Regions from separate parts of the Acetobacter senegalensis genome, predicted to be linked through region 1. Evidence: riboswitches for the same ligand, from Rfam matches in the RefSeq annotation. Region 1 holds a riboswitch; each other region holds the start of a gene.
What was found. Region 1 has a riboswitch for cobalamin ahead of ASN_RS11495 (TonB-dependent receptor plug domain-containing protein). Riboswitches for the same ligand answer to the same signal wherever they lie in the genome.
Positions count from the first base shown of each region.

Region 1 (3,150 bases):
GGACCCCACCTGATTGGAAAAAAGCTGATACAGTGTAGGGCCGTGAAAACCTGACCCGGCACTGGCTTTGATGATGGTGCCGGTGTGGGGAATATGGATGGAGGGGGCTACCCGCCATGTCACGTAATTTCCGTAACGGGAATTGGAATCATACCGGATATTGGCTGCCCCATACAGAATATGGTTCCAGTTCCCCTGATACTGACCATATCCTGCCGTAGTATCCATGCTGGCCTGTGTATGGTAGCCGGTATCATAGGCAGAAGCGGCCGTATGGCTGGAATCAAACGTATCATGAAAATGTTCGGCGCCAATAAGCAGTGTGCCGTATTTTCTGAAATCAAACGTGCCATGCCAGTCAATTTTGAGGCGGCTTGAGCGATAATAGTCCGGCCCGGTGGCATAAAGGCCCGTTTCGTTCCACCGGTTGCGGTTGGTCATGTAGCCAAGACCGATGACCTGATCAAAAAAACCATTGAAAGACACCAGATGCGCCGTACCCCGCACCACGGCCTGATTCATATTGTTCTGTTCCCGCACATTTCCACCGCCATAGGCCTCGCTTTGCAGATCGTACAGGGAATATGTGTGGTAGTTGCTTTGGATCAGACGTGCAGTCAGGCCCAGATCAAAGTTCCGGGTCACATCATAACCAAGCCGGATATTGGCAGACCGGTTATCATTACGGTTGCCTTTGTGCCGCTGCTCCTGCGTGGCACCATAATAGCGCTCAATATATCGCGGGATAGAATGGAAGCCTTCCATGCGGTAGTGGGACAATTCCACATTATAATGGAAGCGCCCTTTGCTGCCGCGCGCGCCTATCACCTGATTGAAGGTGCCATATGATCCGCCTTCTATCCGGACAAACGGTTTGAAACGCCCCTGCCCCTGCGCCGTGGTCATATCAATCACCCCTGCCATGGCATCAGCGCCGTAAAGACCACTTTGTGGGCCACGCAGAATTTCTATCCGACCGAGACCATCCGTTACAAACTGCCCGGCATCAAACATGCCGCTGGCGGAGCTGCCATCGTTCACGTCCATGCCGTCCAGCCGCACCTTTACCTCATTGGCATTGTTGCCGCGCATAAAAATGGCCGTTGTCGCCCCAAACCCGCCAGAGCGCACCACATTCAGCCCCGGCTGACGTGCCAGAATATCTGGCAACGTGCGGCGCTGCTGGGTCAGCATCTGTTCTTCCGTAATGATGGTAAGAGCCGTGCCGATATCATCCGTTCGGGTAGGCGTGCGAGCTGCACTGACTGTTATCAGTTCCGATACCGCCTGACTGGAGAGTGGCTGAGAGGCGGAGGACGCCGATACAGCCACAATCTGTTTTTTGGCAGGCAGACCTTTCTGTGGCTTTGAAACAGGTGCATCAGCCGCCAGTGCGATGCCTCCCCACAGAGTGAAGACGCTGGAACTGACCAGAAGTGTTTTGCGGAACATCAGAGAAAAAGGCCTCGCGGTAAAAAGACGTCGCCACGAGAGTAAAGCCTGACCCTGGTTGCTCCCGTCTCTCAGGAACACCCATGGTCCAGTCTGCCTGCTGACACCCCCCGATCAGCATTTCCCGTCTGCGACCCCAGCTGATGGCAGGTTTCCTGGCTTGCGGTAGTCCACTCTGCCCAAGCCTTCCCAGGAGAACCTCCCAGTGGCCTGACTTATCAGCCAGTAGGCAGAGCATGCCGCTTACAGTTGCGGGGACAGCCCGGGCCTTGATGTCCACGCAACGCGGCACCGCACCCGGTTCCCTTTTACATCGCTCCCCAACGGAGAGAGAACCATCAAGCCGGGTTGATGCCGCCAAAACGCGCAGAGTGTCAAGAAAACAGCGCTTCCTTCCCCATGCAGCACCAACATTGCAGACGATTGAACGATCAGGATATGTTATGTTATACTATAACACATAAGGCGGACTACGCCTCTTCCAGCTTCAGGGAGCCCCCTCCATGCCCGCATTGCTGCCCGTTACCGTTCTTTCCGGCTTTCTTGGAGCCGGAAAGACAACAGTGCTGAACCACATTCTCAACAACCGGGAAGGCCGCAAGGTGGCCGTTATTGTGAATGACATGAGCGAAGTGAATATTGACGCTGATCTTGTGCGAGAAGGCGGAGGCGATCTTTCCCGCACCGATGAAAAACTGGTGGAAATGACCAATGGCTGCATTTGCTGCACCCTGCGGGATGATCTTTTGCAGGAGGTTCATCGGCTGGCATCGGAGGGGAAATTTGATTATCTGCTGATTGAATCCACTGGCATTGCAGAACCCCTGCCCGTTGCCGCAACCTTTGAGTTCCGGGATGAAGATGGCAACAGCCTGAGCGACAGCGCAAGGCTTGATACTATGGTAACAGTGGTGGACGCCGTAAACCTGCTCAAGGATTATGCTTCCACCGATTTCCTGAAAGACAGAGGAGAAACAGCGGGCGAGGAAGATGATCGCGCGCTGGTGGATCTGCTGGTTGAACAGATTGAATTTGCCGATGTTGTGGTGATCAACAAGGTCTCCACCGCCACACCGGAACAGGTAGAGGCGGCACGCCAGATTGTACTGGCCCTGAACCCTGATGCCGATGTGATTGAGACGGACATGGGCCAGGTTCCCCTTGAGCGTGTTCTGAACACAGGCCGATTTGATTATGAGAAAGCACACCAGCATCCGCTCTGGTTCAAGGAACTCTACGGCTTTCAGGACCATACCCCAGAGACCGAGGAATACGGCATCCGCAGTTTTGTCTACCGTGCGCGCAGACCATTCGAACCCGCAAAATTCAAGCATTTTCTGGATGCCAACTGGCCGGGTGTGGTCCGGGCCAAAGGGCATTTCTGGCTGGCCACACGCCCTGACTGGGTAGGAGAACTGGGGCAGGCTGGGGCATTGGTGCGTAATCAGGCCATCGGGTTGTGGTGGGCAGCCATCCCCAAAAGTCAGTGGCCCGATACAGACCAGTGGCGCGACTTTGTGCTGAGCAAATGGGACCCTGTGTTTGGAGACCGGCGGCAGGAAATTGTGTTCATTGGTACGCAGGACATGGATGAAAGCGCCCTGCGCGCTGCTTTGGACGACTGCTTGATACCGGAAGATGGCGCTCCCCGCTTTGAGCCCGAACGCTATACGCACCTGCCGGACCCTTTTCCCATCT
Region 1 is NZ_LN606600.1:2,451,192-2,454,341, reverse strand. It holds gene ASN_RS11495 (TonB-dependent receptor plug domain-containing protein) at 1-1,455, opposite strand, end outside; cobalamin riboswitch at 1,581-1,807, opposite strand; gene zigA (zinc metallochaperone GTPase ZigA) at 1,956-3,150, shown strand, end outside.

Region 2 (3,150 bases), 1.1 Mb from region 1:
CTGATCCTTTTGTAAATTCGTCCGACGCATAAGAGCCTGAAACAGACCGGAAATCGTTGGAGTGAAACCCACGTCCTCCGCTCAGGTAGAATTCTGTTTTTTTCCAAGGCCCAAAGACAAGGCTACCTTTGGGCTGAAACAGCCACTGGTGTTTTCGGGTCAGACTATTATCGACAAGGTTGTTATCCGTGCCTCCCTGATAGTCTTCCCGAAGACCCACCACTGTTCGCAGCCACGGCAGCCAGTGCGTGGTGTTTTGCACAAACAGTCCCACCGCACCGAGATTAATGGTGTCCGCGTTACACAGATAGGGAACTGTGGCCTCAAGACTAGATGGGCAGTTTGGCAACGTAATGCGCTGGTGTGTGTGACGACGATCCACATACAGAAAATCATATCGCCCCTGCACACCTACCCGTGTTTCTGTTTGGATCAGGCCGACGTGATCCTGACGGGAATAGACGCTGCTCCCCCCAACAGTTGTACGTGTTTCATCTTGCTGTTGCTGATCTCCATTGACTGGATCATCCAGATAATGGGTAAAATTGTTCCACAATGTCAGCCGATCATGCACAGCAAAAGCGCTGGTCACCCATTTCCAGTTATCCCGTGCAAGATGATAATGAGCAGAAAGGCTATAACGCTCGGAAAAACCTCCATCCGTGGGGTCTAAAGAGCCATAGCGCCCAATCAATCCTTCCCGATATGCATCAAGTGGCTGATCATTGGTTGCTCGCCATTGGCCGCGGTAGAACATGGCGGTAAGATCAAAACCATTCTTGGTGCTTCCGTAGGTATACCGTGAAAGAGCACGCATGCTGCGGGCATTATCTGGATACCTCCATGGACCATCAGAATGGGAAAGGGTGAAGGCATTGACCCACCGGCCGGTATTGGAAAAATGGGTTGTACCACCGATATAGGCACGATAATCACCCAGAGTTCCCGCGCTCAGACTGATCTGCCGGGGAATGTCATCCGCCAGTTTCATATGATCGGAGCCAGCAACCCCAAAATCTCCAATATCGGCGTGAAATGGCCCTTTTGTATAATCGACGCCTGCCAGCACCTCTGGGATAAGAAAATTGAGATCTGTATAACCTTGACCATGAGCATTGCTGACACCGTTAACTGGCATGTCATCAACAAATGTTGCGAGGTCTGTACCATGATCCAGATTAAAGCCCCGTAACAGGAACTGGTTCGCCTTTCCTTCACCGGAATGGGAGGTCACCACCAGTCCGGGAACGGCTTCCAGAATTTGACCGACACGATACACAGGCCGAAGTTGGATTTCGCGTGCAGTCAGGGAGCCTTCACTCGCCGTGCCAGCCCGCCCCAACAGATCATGCCGGGAGGCCGTTACCTGAATTGTTTCAGAGGCGCCGTCTGTGGAGGTGACCTTCCTGACATCCTGTGCAGTAGACGGACGGTGGGGCGCGCCTGTTGGGTTAGGACGGTCTTTTTTTGTGGCGGGGGCAACCTGTTCAGCTCTTTTCTTTGGCTCTACCGACGGTGATAACCCCGCTGCCAATGCGTGCCCGAAGAATGGAGTAAGACCAGCAAAGAAAATGACTGTGGGAAAGAAAGATAACTTGTAACGGACGGTACAATTTGTATGAACAAAGAAAAATGGGAGATGAAGACAAACGGTCATGATGGTCCTGCGGCACGGCAGAGGCCTGACGGTCTTCCAAAGCGTAAGTACGTATCATGCGTGTATGATGGAACGTTTCTGATCAATTTGACCCAAGAAGAAGGCCAACACAGATTTTCGATAGCAGAGCCAGCGAATAGAAGACCAAACGCGCAGGAAAGAGCAGACGCAGAAGAGCGGGCCATTAGCCATTATAAAAATGGGGAAGAGAAAACGCTGATGTGAATCAGCGCAATGCGGTGCTCTGGCGCATCTGGATATGGAAATATCTGTGTGTGTGCGGCAAAAGAATGAACGGAGTTAAGGTTTCCATCGTTTGTCTTTCTGGAAAACGGCCATCCCCGACCGGTATCCGGGCTTATCACGACGATGGCAGGTCTCCTGACTCGCGGATCACGGAGTTCTGCTTAGCCTTCCCAGTCCAAACGAACCAGTGACCTGTTTCTGCAAGGAAACATAACAAACAGACTCTCACCGCCAACAGTTGCGGGGGCAGTTGCTGACTGACTTCCGGACATCATGTCCAGCCGAAGCATACAGCATTCCCTTTTCATCCGTTTGCACGGAACCATCGACTATGCGCCCTTTATAAGCGTGGAATTACGATGATTTCAATACAGACACGCACGGAAACAAGGATATTCCGCCCGTATTTGAGATTGTCGGCTTGTACCAGAACGTGTCAGACAGATGTTGTCAGTTCCCCCTATACGGTCAGGCAGTAGGGGCGGTTACTCAAGCTCTATGATCGTTTCTACCCCATCATGCCAATAATGACGCCAACTACATCAACCATACCGTTTTTCGTAACTGATGAAGGGCTTTTATTGTTCTGGGATTTTACGGCGAAGAAGATAGATATCCATGATCCAGCCATGGTGCGCACGTGCCTGAGCACGAGTGGTAATGATCTCCGGTCCAATTTCCGACAAAGCGCCAGAAAGCAAAATCTGTTCTGGCATACCAACATACGCACCCCAATAGATAATGACATCTTGTGAGGGGATATGCTGGAAAGAACACTCTCCATCCAGCATGACAATGAGCGTATTGCTTCCTTCAGGCCAGCCATGATCGCGTAACTGACGCCCGGTTGTGACAGTAAACGGTGCGCCTATATCATTAAGGGCGATCGTATGGGCTGCAGCCAGCATATTAAGAGACATGATTCCCGGAATGCTGCGTATTCTTGGAGCGGGCTGAAGCCTGGAGGCAATGCGCAGGGTACTGTCATAAAGAGAAGGGTCTCCCCATACCAGCAAAGCGACTGTACCGCCTTGGGGTAAATTAACCTCTATGGTTTCCTGCCATACGCGGGCAATCGCATCATGCCATTGCAGCACGCCATGACGATAATTCGGATCAGCAACATCACGACGCGGCATCTCGAACTCTACGATACGGCAGGCCGAATTGGTCAGAGCCTGCTCACAAATTGTATGTCGCAGATCGGCCAGATCCGCCTTGTTCGGACCTTTGCGGGGAATAAGAAT
Region 2 is NZ_LN606600.1:3,566,854-3,570,003, forward strand. It holds gene ASN_RS16415 (TonB-dependent receptor) at 1-1,534, opposite strand, end outside; gene ASN_RS20010 (hypothetical protein) at 1,619-1,882, shown strand; cobalamin riboswitch at 2,012-2,245, opposite strand; gene cobF (precorrin-6A synthase (deacetylating)) at 2,482-3,150, opposite strand, start outside.
Region 2: another riboswitch for cobalamin. It lies ahead of ASN_RS16415 (TonB-dependent receptor); the one in region 1 lies ahead of ASN_RS11495 (TonB-dependent receptor plug domain-containing protein).

Region 3 (3,150 bases), 650 kb from region 1:
GCGCTGCTGATATTCAATACCCAATACAGGATGCTGATTTTCTGTCCGACGATAGATCCGATTGGTTGAGACACTAAGGCATATGACAGGGGATTTCCTGAAATTATTTTTGTATGCCGTGGAATTCACAACGCTCTTAAAAAGATTTCCATGCAAGTTCCCGTAATTATCAAGAACGTTAAATTCTGTCTTATCTTTGTTATATTTCGGTAGCAACACGCTGAAGTCATAGTCCCGCACATACGAGGAAAAACTGTTCCCTGCGAGACCTTCTATGCGCTTGTTGGCTTTTTTATCGACAATCGTCGTGTTCAGAACTTCGATCAGCGGAAAGCTGTCGCTTTTGCCAGAAAAATCGATATCCATGTCGACGGAAATGATTTCAAGCTCGACGGAATAGCGATCCCTATTGGGGTTATCCCAATGGGCCAGATCATTGAAACGATTGTCAATCATCAGCAGGACATTACGCAGGTTTTCCTGACGGCTTTCCCCTCTCGCCAGATTGGCGAAATTGGTCGTGAGGCGCGTCTTATCGGATGGATGATAGTTCTCATCAAAGCGAAGTCGATTGATACTGAATGTAAAGTCCTTAATCATTATGGTTCTTCATCCCTTTTACCACGAAAAACCAGATTTTTATTTATGGGAATTCGAGGGGGTCCCAATTTTTGTTTCCAGTTCTCTCAGGTCGTGGTCATCGTCATGTGCGCTGGTAAGAGCGGTGTCTGCTTTATGCCCGAATGATACAGTGAACAAAAATGATTTGATTTCATAAAAACATAAATATCGTTCATGGGTTGATGGAAGCAAAGTTTTACCCGGAGGAGATAAAGCCAGAGACACTATCAATGTGGCGCTTGTTTTCCGGCGTGTCGGCGAGCTAGACGGACGTTCTACATGCGAAAAACTGATATCTGCCTTCTGCCCCATCCATGATGTTCCAGCTTGCACGCTGGATGCGTTTGGCGGCATGTTACAGAGGCAAACGCTTCAATGGTCCCGCGCAAGCGGGTTAATAGGGAACTCCGTCACGCACTGGTCAGACGACCGTCCAGGCGCAAAGTCGGAGGCTGCTCCCGCAACTGTAGGCGGTATGCCGCTGGTTCGTTCGCTCTGAACGTGGACCACTGTTCCCATAGGGGACGGGAAGGTTGGAACCAGTTGGCCATGATCCGTGAGCCAGGAGACCTGCCATTGCTCAGCCACCAACCATCGGGCGGGATGACCGAAGGGAGGAGAGAATATATGCCTGTCTGCCTCATGCCTCGGTCGTTCCTGATGAATCAGGCGATGGACTCTTTTCAGGCCAGGGTTTTTCCCCCATCATTTCTGGCCGATATACGAATGACGCTTTTGTGCTGCAGACAGCATTGATCCGTTAGACACTTGAGATTCAGTCACCGGACAATGACCCATTCTGTCCGGTATTGGTAACGGGTACACTTGCTCAGAGAAACTGTGAGAGACGGTATGACGCTCTATGTCGGGGTGTTGCTTCGTTTCGCTTTGCGCTGAGCCAGTTGAAATGCCGAGGCAATGGAAAACGAGCTTCACCAAATTTCAGACCATTCAGTGTGCGCGGCACAGATCGATTTAAGACGAGTCAGAACCAATCCGGACTTCTGGTATCCTGTCGCTTGGTCCCGTGAATTGGGACGGGAAAAGGCAATCGATGTCCGGTTTGCAGGACGGCATATCGTCGTCGTGCGTCCCAGAAGCGGTGTGCCTTACGCTCTGGATGGCCTGTGCGCCCATCGGCAGGTTCTGCTCGCAAAAGGAGAGGCCCATGGTGATCTTCTAAGCTGTATCGCTCATGGTTTGAAATATAACCGAGACGGACAATGTGTTTCGCCCAATGTTTCTGCCGAAGCGCAATGTCTGCGTCTCAGGACTTGGGCCTGTCGAGAAAAAGATGGGCTCATTTTTGTTTTTATGGGGGATCAGTCTCTTGCGGACAAAACCCCATTCCCTGACTTTCCAAGGGTGAGAGACAGAAGTTACCGCACGCGGCGCTTCGGCCAGGTGGTGAACTGTCATTACAGTTTCATGCATGAAAACCTGATGGATATGAATCACCAGGTTCTGCACAGCCGACTTGTCGGCAAAATGAAGCCACGGTTTCTGGGAATGGATCACGGAGATGATTTTGTTGAGGCCCGTTACACGTTTGCACGAACGGGCGGCAAGCAGCCTTTGAGTGAGGCGCTGATTTACGGCCAGAGACGCCGTGACGGTCGGGATTTTGCCTATCGGGACGTCATGACCATCAGGACACAATATCCCTATCAGAGCCTGCGTATTGAAACGCAAGGGATTGAGGATCCCGTGATGGAACTGTGGATCTCGTATCTCCCGCAGGACCGTGAGGAGCTGACCAACCGTGTCTTCGGTCTGTTGTCGATCAAACGACTGAAAGTGCCTTTTTTACTGGATATTGCCTGGCCAATAGTGGTCGCATTCACGGAGCGCGTCTTCTCTGAAGATCGCGAGATTGTCGAGTTGGAACAGGCCGCCTGGAAAGACCTCGGCGGAGATCACAATCAGGAAGTCTTCCCGGTTATCAAACAACTTCGCGATTTGCTCAGGCGGTGTGGTCAGATGCCAAAGAGCGCAGAAGAGGCCGACCCATGAGATTGCCTATTATCGCGCGGTCTTCTCATGTTCTTCATCCTTTGCTTGAGAAGATCCTTCTTCTGGCACCGGATCGAACCTGTGTGGTTTCCCTTTTGGGAAGTGATGTGTCTTTGCCAGAAGAAGAACAATTGCAGCAGAATGGTTATGAACTGTTTCAAATGATGGTGGCCGATTTACCAATCACGTATCACGAACGCGGCAACTATCTGGAAGCACATTTCAGGCCGCTTCTGGACGCGGCGATGGAGATGATAATGGCACTTCCCGATATATCAGCAGACGCATCAGGGAAACATTACGCGCAAGCCTATATTGCGGTCCAGAACCTGATCGGGGCGCAAAAAGCCGCGATGAGCATGTATTGTCGCACATAGCACCGGACTATTGATGTCATGATCTCGTTGTCCTGAATTTCCGTTGTTCCGTTAGACGAAGTTTGCCGCCAGCAAGTGGACACAGGCTAGACGTATGATTGTTTAAAGAATTCGAACTAATAGGAGACAGGCCGTGAGT
Region 3 is NZ_LN606600.1:3,103,954-3,107,103, forward strand. It holds gene ASN_RS14435 (DUF1852 domain-containing protein) at 1-600, opposite strand, end outside; cobalamin riboswitch at 981-1,213, shown strand; gene ASN_RS14445 (Rieske 2Fe-2S domain-containing protein) at 1,540-2,634, shown strand; gene ASN_RS14450 (hypothetical protein) at 2,718-3,011, shown strand.
Region 3: another riboswitch for cobalamin. It lies ahead of ASN_RS14445 (Rieske 2Fe-2S domain-containing protein); the one in region 1 lies ahead of ASN_RS11495 (TonB-dependent receptor plug domain-containing protein).

Region 4 (3,150 bases), 660 kb from region 1:
TTCGCCTTGATGCCGATCTCACCCTGCCTTGAATGGCTCAGACGCGTGAACTGGCCACGGTTGGCGAGGAACAGATTGGAGCCCGGCGGGTCTTCTCCTGTTGTATAGACCCCATACACGCTCACATTTTTGGTGATATCGAATACGGGACCGATACGGAAATTGTCGGGATTGTAGTGTCCCTTGAAGCTGGTGGCGGCGCTGTAACTGCCATCCTGATTGTAATTCTGCCGGTTCAGCGAAAGCCAGTCGTACCGAAATTCCCCGACAAGCCGCAGATCGTCGCGAATGGTCAGCACGTCTTCCATGAACAGCCCGGCCTGCACCATGGTCGTGGGGGATTTCTTGTAGGGATATTCCCCGGCGAAGTCTCCCAGTCCTGTCTGTTCAGGACTGGCGAGAGAAACGCTGTCGGCATAATCCGCGTTGGGAAAACCACGGTTGCGGATAAAGCGAAGATAGTAGGCATCGCCGCCGAGAATGAAGCGGTTCTTCATGCCAAAAATTGTGGAATCGAACCGGGCGTAGAGACTGTCGCCGACCTGATGCTGGTTCTGGAAAACGTAGAATCTGTCGCGTCCGATGCGGCCCGGTGCAATCGTGTTTCCACTTGCGTCTGTGCTGCCGGCAGAACTGATATAACTGAGGCTTTCGGCGTTGTTCCACAGACGTTTCGAATAGATGAAGTAGCTGCTGTTATGGATCAGGATGTTTGGTGTGGCCTGCCATTCCAGATGAAGCGTTGGCGTGGCGTTCACCGAACTCGCCTGTGCATTACGCACATTATAATAACGCCATATCGAGACTTTGGTAATGCCAAGCCCTTGTGAGGAACTGAGCAGACCGCCCACACGTCCCCCTGTCTGCGACAGATTGACCAGCGGTGTGCCGTAATAGGTGGAGAGGCGATCGGTCAGATAATCCATGCTCAGCCGAGCAGTGAATTTGTCCGTCGGCTTCCACAGAAGGGTTGTCGTGAAATCGTTCGAGTGAGGGTCAGCCCCTTTCACATAGCCATCTGAAGATGTACGACTGAAATCCGTGCGCAGAGCCAGTGTTTTAGTGATTGGCACTGAACCACCGATCCCGGCATTCCATGTATTAAAGCTGCCGTAGGACAGCAGGGCATTTGCATGCGGTGCATCGAAGGCGGGGTCACGGGTTCGCACATCTTCCGTACCGCCAACCGCACCCTGCCCATAAAGAACGGAGGATGGCCCCTTCAGGATCTGCACGCTTTCCAGATTGAAGCTGTTCTGAGGGCGGTTCACCATTGTGGTGGGACCGAAATAGATCCCGTCCCGCAGCACGAGGATCTGATTGCCGCTGAAGCCTCGCATCAGGAGCTGCGCAGGGCTTCCGGGCGAACCGCCAGATGTCACGCCGGGCGCGCTGTCTGCAGCGTCCTCGGCCTGGGCATAGCCACGCTGCATCATCAGGTCATGTGAAACGACATTGATGGTGGCGGGAGAATGCTGAATGGACAGACCCAGCTTGCCAGCGATGGCCGGAGCTGTCTTGAGCGTCGGGGTCTTGCCATAAGACGTTATCTCTTCGGGCGCGCCATTCCAGAGAGTGGACGGTTTCTTAAAGGGCTGTGCTTTTGCCTTCTTGGTTTGGACTGTTGCGGCACAAACAGACGAAACACAGCCAACACTGATAACTAATAGGCCAAAGACGCGGGGTACGGCACGCACGACAATTGCTCCGACAGGGCGTCACCGCGGTGGAAACGACCGAGCATCGTTTCGCCCCCGACACACCCCGTTCGGCAGCTCCGTCCGTGACTTTCACGCTATGGCAGGTCTCCTGGCTTGCTGGTCATCGGCAGGTTGGAGCCTTCCCGTCATCAATCGAAGATAACAGTGGCGTTTGTTCCGACAGCCTCACAGCATACAGTTGCGGGGGCAGCACCGGTATTGCACCGGTTTCCCTCTTAGCCTTCCATGTGGCAAACACACGGAAAGAACCATGGCTGGTTGTCTCTAGACAGGAAACAGCGGGTTCTTGTCAACAGAAACAACCTGTTTCCAGTTCTCGATTGTGAAAAGCAGTCTATGAATTCAGGTTCTGACACGAGAGGAAAAAGAATGGGTTTGTAACGGTTTTGTGCCGGTCAGGAAGTGATTATGCCACTCCTGCTTCGAAAGCGGGAAGGCTGCTTCCTACCTAAACTTGGTCGCGGGAAATCACGCTAGCTGTGTCCGCTATGCAGAAACGGCATCCAGCAATTTTATGCCCAGAATGTCGGCAGAAGCTGACATAGCCCTGGATGCATGAACTTTATGCTTTATGAGGGTAGGGGCCTTTATTTCAGTAGGAGGTCATGCGTGTGCCGAAAAAAGTTCATTAAAACAGCCTATTAATCTTGCTTTGCTCTCAACTTGCGGTTGCCGCAAGCTGAGAACCAATCCTGTCCCCGCACCATCTGAATTTGCGATGCGAACGCATCATGAACACCAGTCCGGAAACGGGCGGGGTTTTCGTTTGTTCGCTGCCCGACGCAACCGTCATGATGCCGACGAGATTGCCACGCACATTGATCTGTAGTTCCAGCTCTTCGCGCCGCATATTCGTCCGGTTGTCGCAGGTGCCCTCGTTGCTTGCCGTCGAGCAGCCGAGTAAGGTGCGGGAGATCATGGAGTACCCTCGCATCCATTCCATGGCGGATTGTCGTTGCCTCGAAAACGAAGCATATTTTCCTGCAAGAATTTAATGAGGTCAGACATGACTGTTCTGCGGCTGAACCACATTACTTTGGCAGTCAGAAGATGGTTGCTTGCTTCGGGACGGTTTGTCTCACACTCTGATCGACCACGGTAGACTGGCAGGCAATGCAGGAGGGCGAATGGGAGGAAACCATGCAAAATCTCAAAGGAAGGCCGAGCTTGCCAGTGCATGCTGCGCCAAAAGTGCCGTCGCTGAAGATGGTCTCGCATCCTTTTGGTCTTTGATGTGACGGAACATATAACTATGGTAAACCCGACATAGGCACCTTGGATGGGCTGATACCAAACTCTCTTTTGAAGAGTTTTGCAAAGTGCGAGCTGTTTGAATATCCAACCTGTAAAGCGACGTCTGTTACGCTTGTGGTTTGGCGCATAAGTAAAGATTTAGCCCTATCCATGCGAATTTTTTGTAAAAACCCAT
Region 4 is NZ_LN606600.1:3,110,006-3,113,155, forward strand. It holds gene ASN_RS14470 (TonB-dependent receptor) at 1-1,697, opposite strand, end outside; cobalamin riboswitch at 1,783-1,989, opposite strand; partial or broken gene ASN_RS14475 (hypothetical protein) at 2,363-2,550, opposite strand; gene ASN_RS14480 (helix-turn-helix transcriptional regulator) at 2,972-3,150, opposite strand, start outside.
Region 4: another riboswitch for cobalamin. It lies ahead of ASN_RS14470 (TonB-dependent receptor); the one in region 1 lies ahead of ASN_RS11495 (TonB-dependent receptor plug domain-containing protein).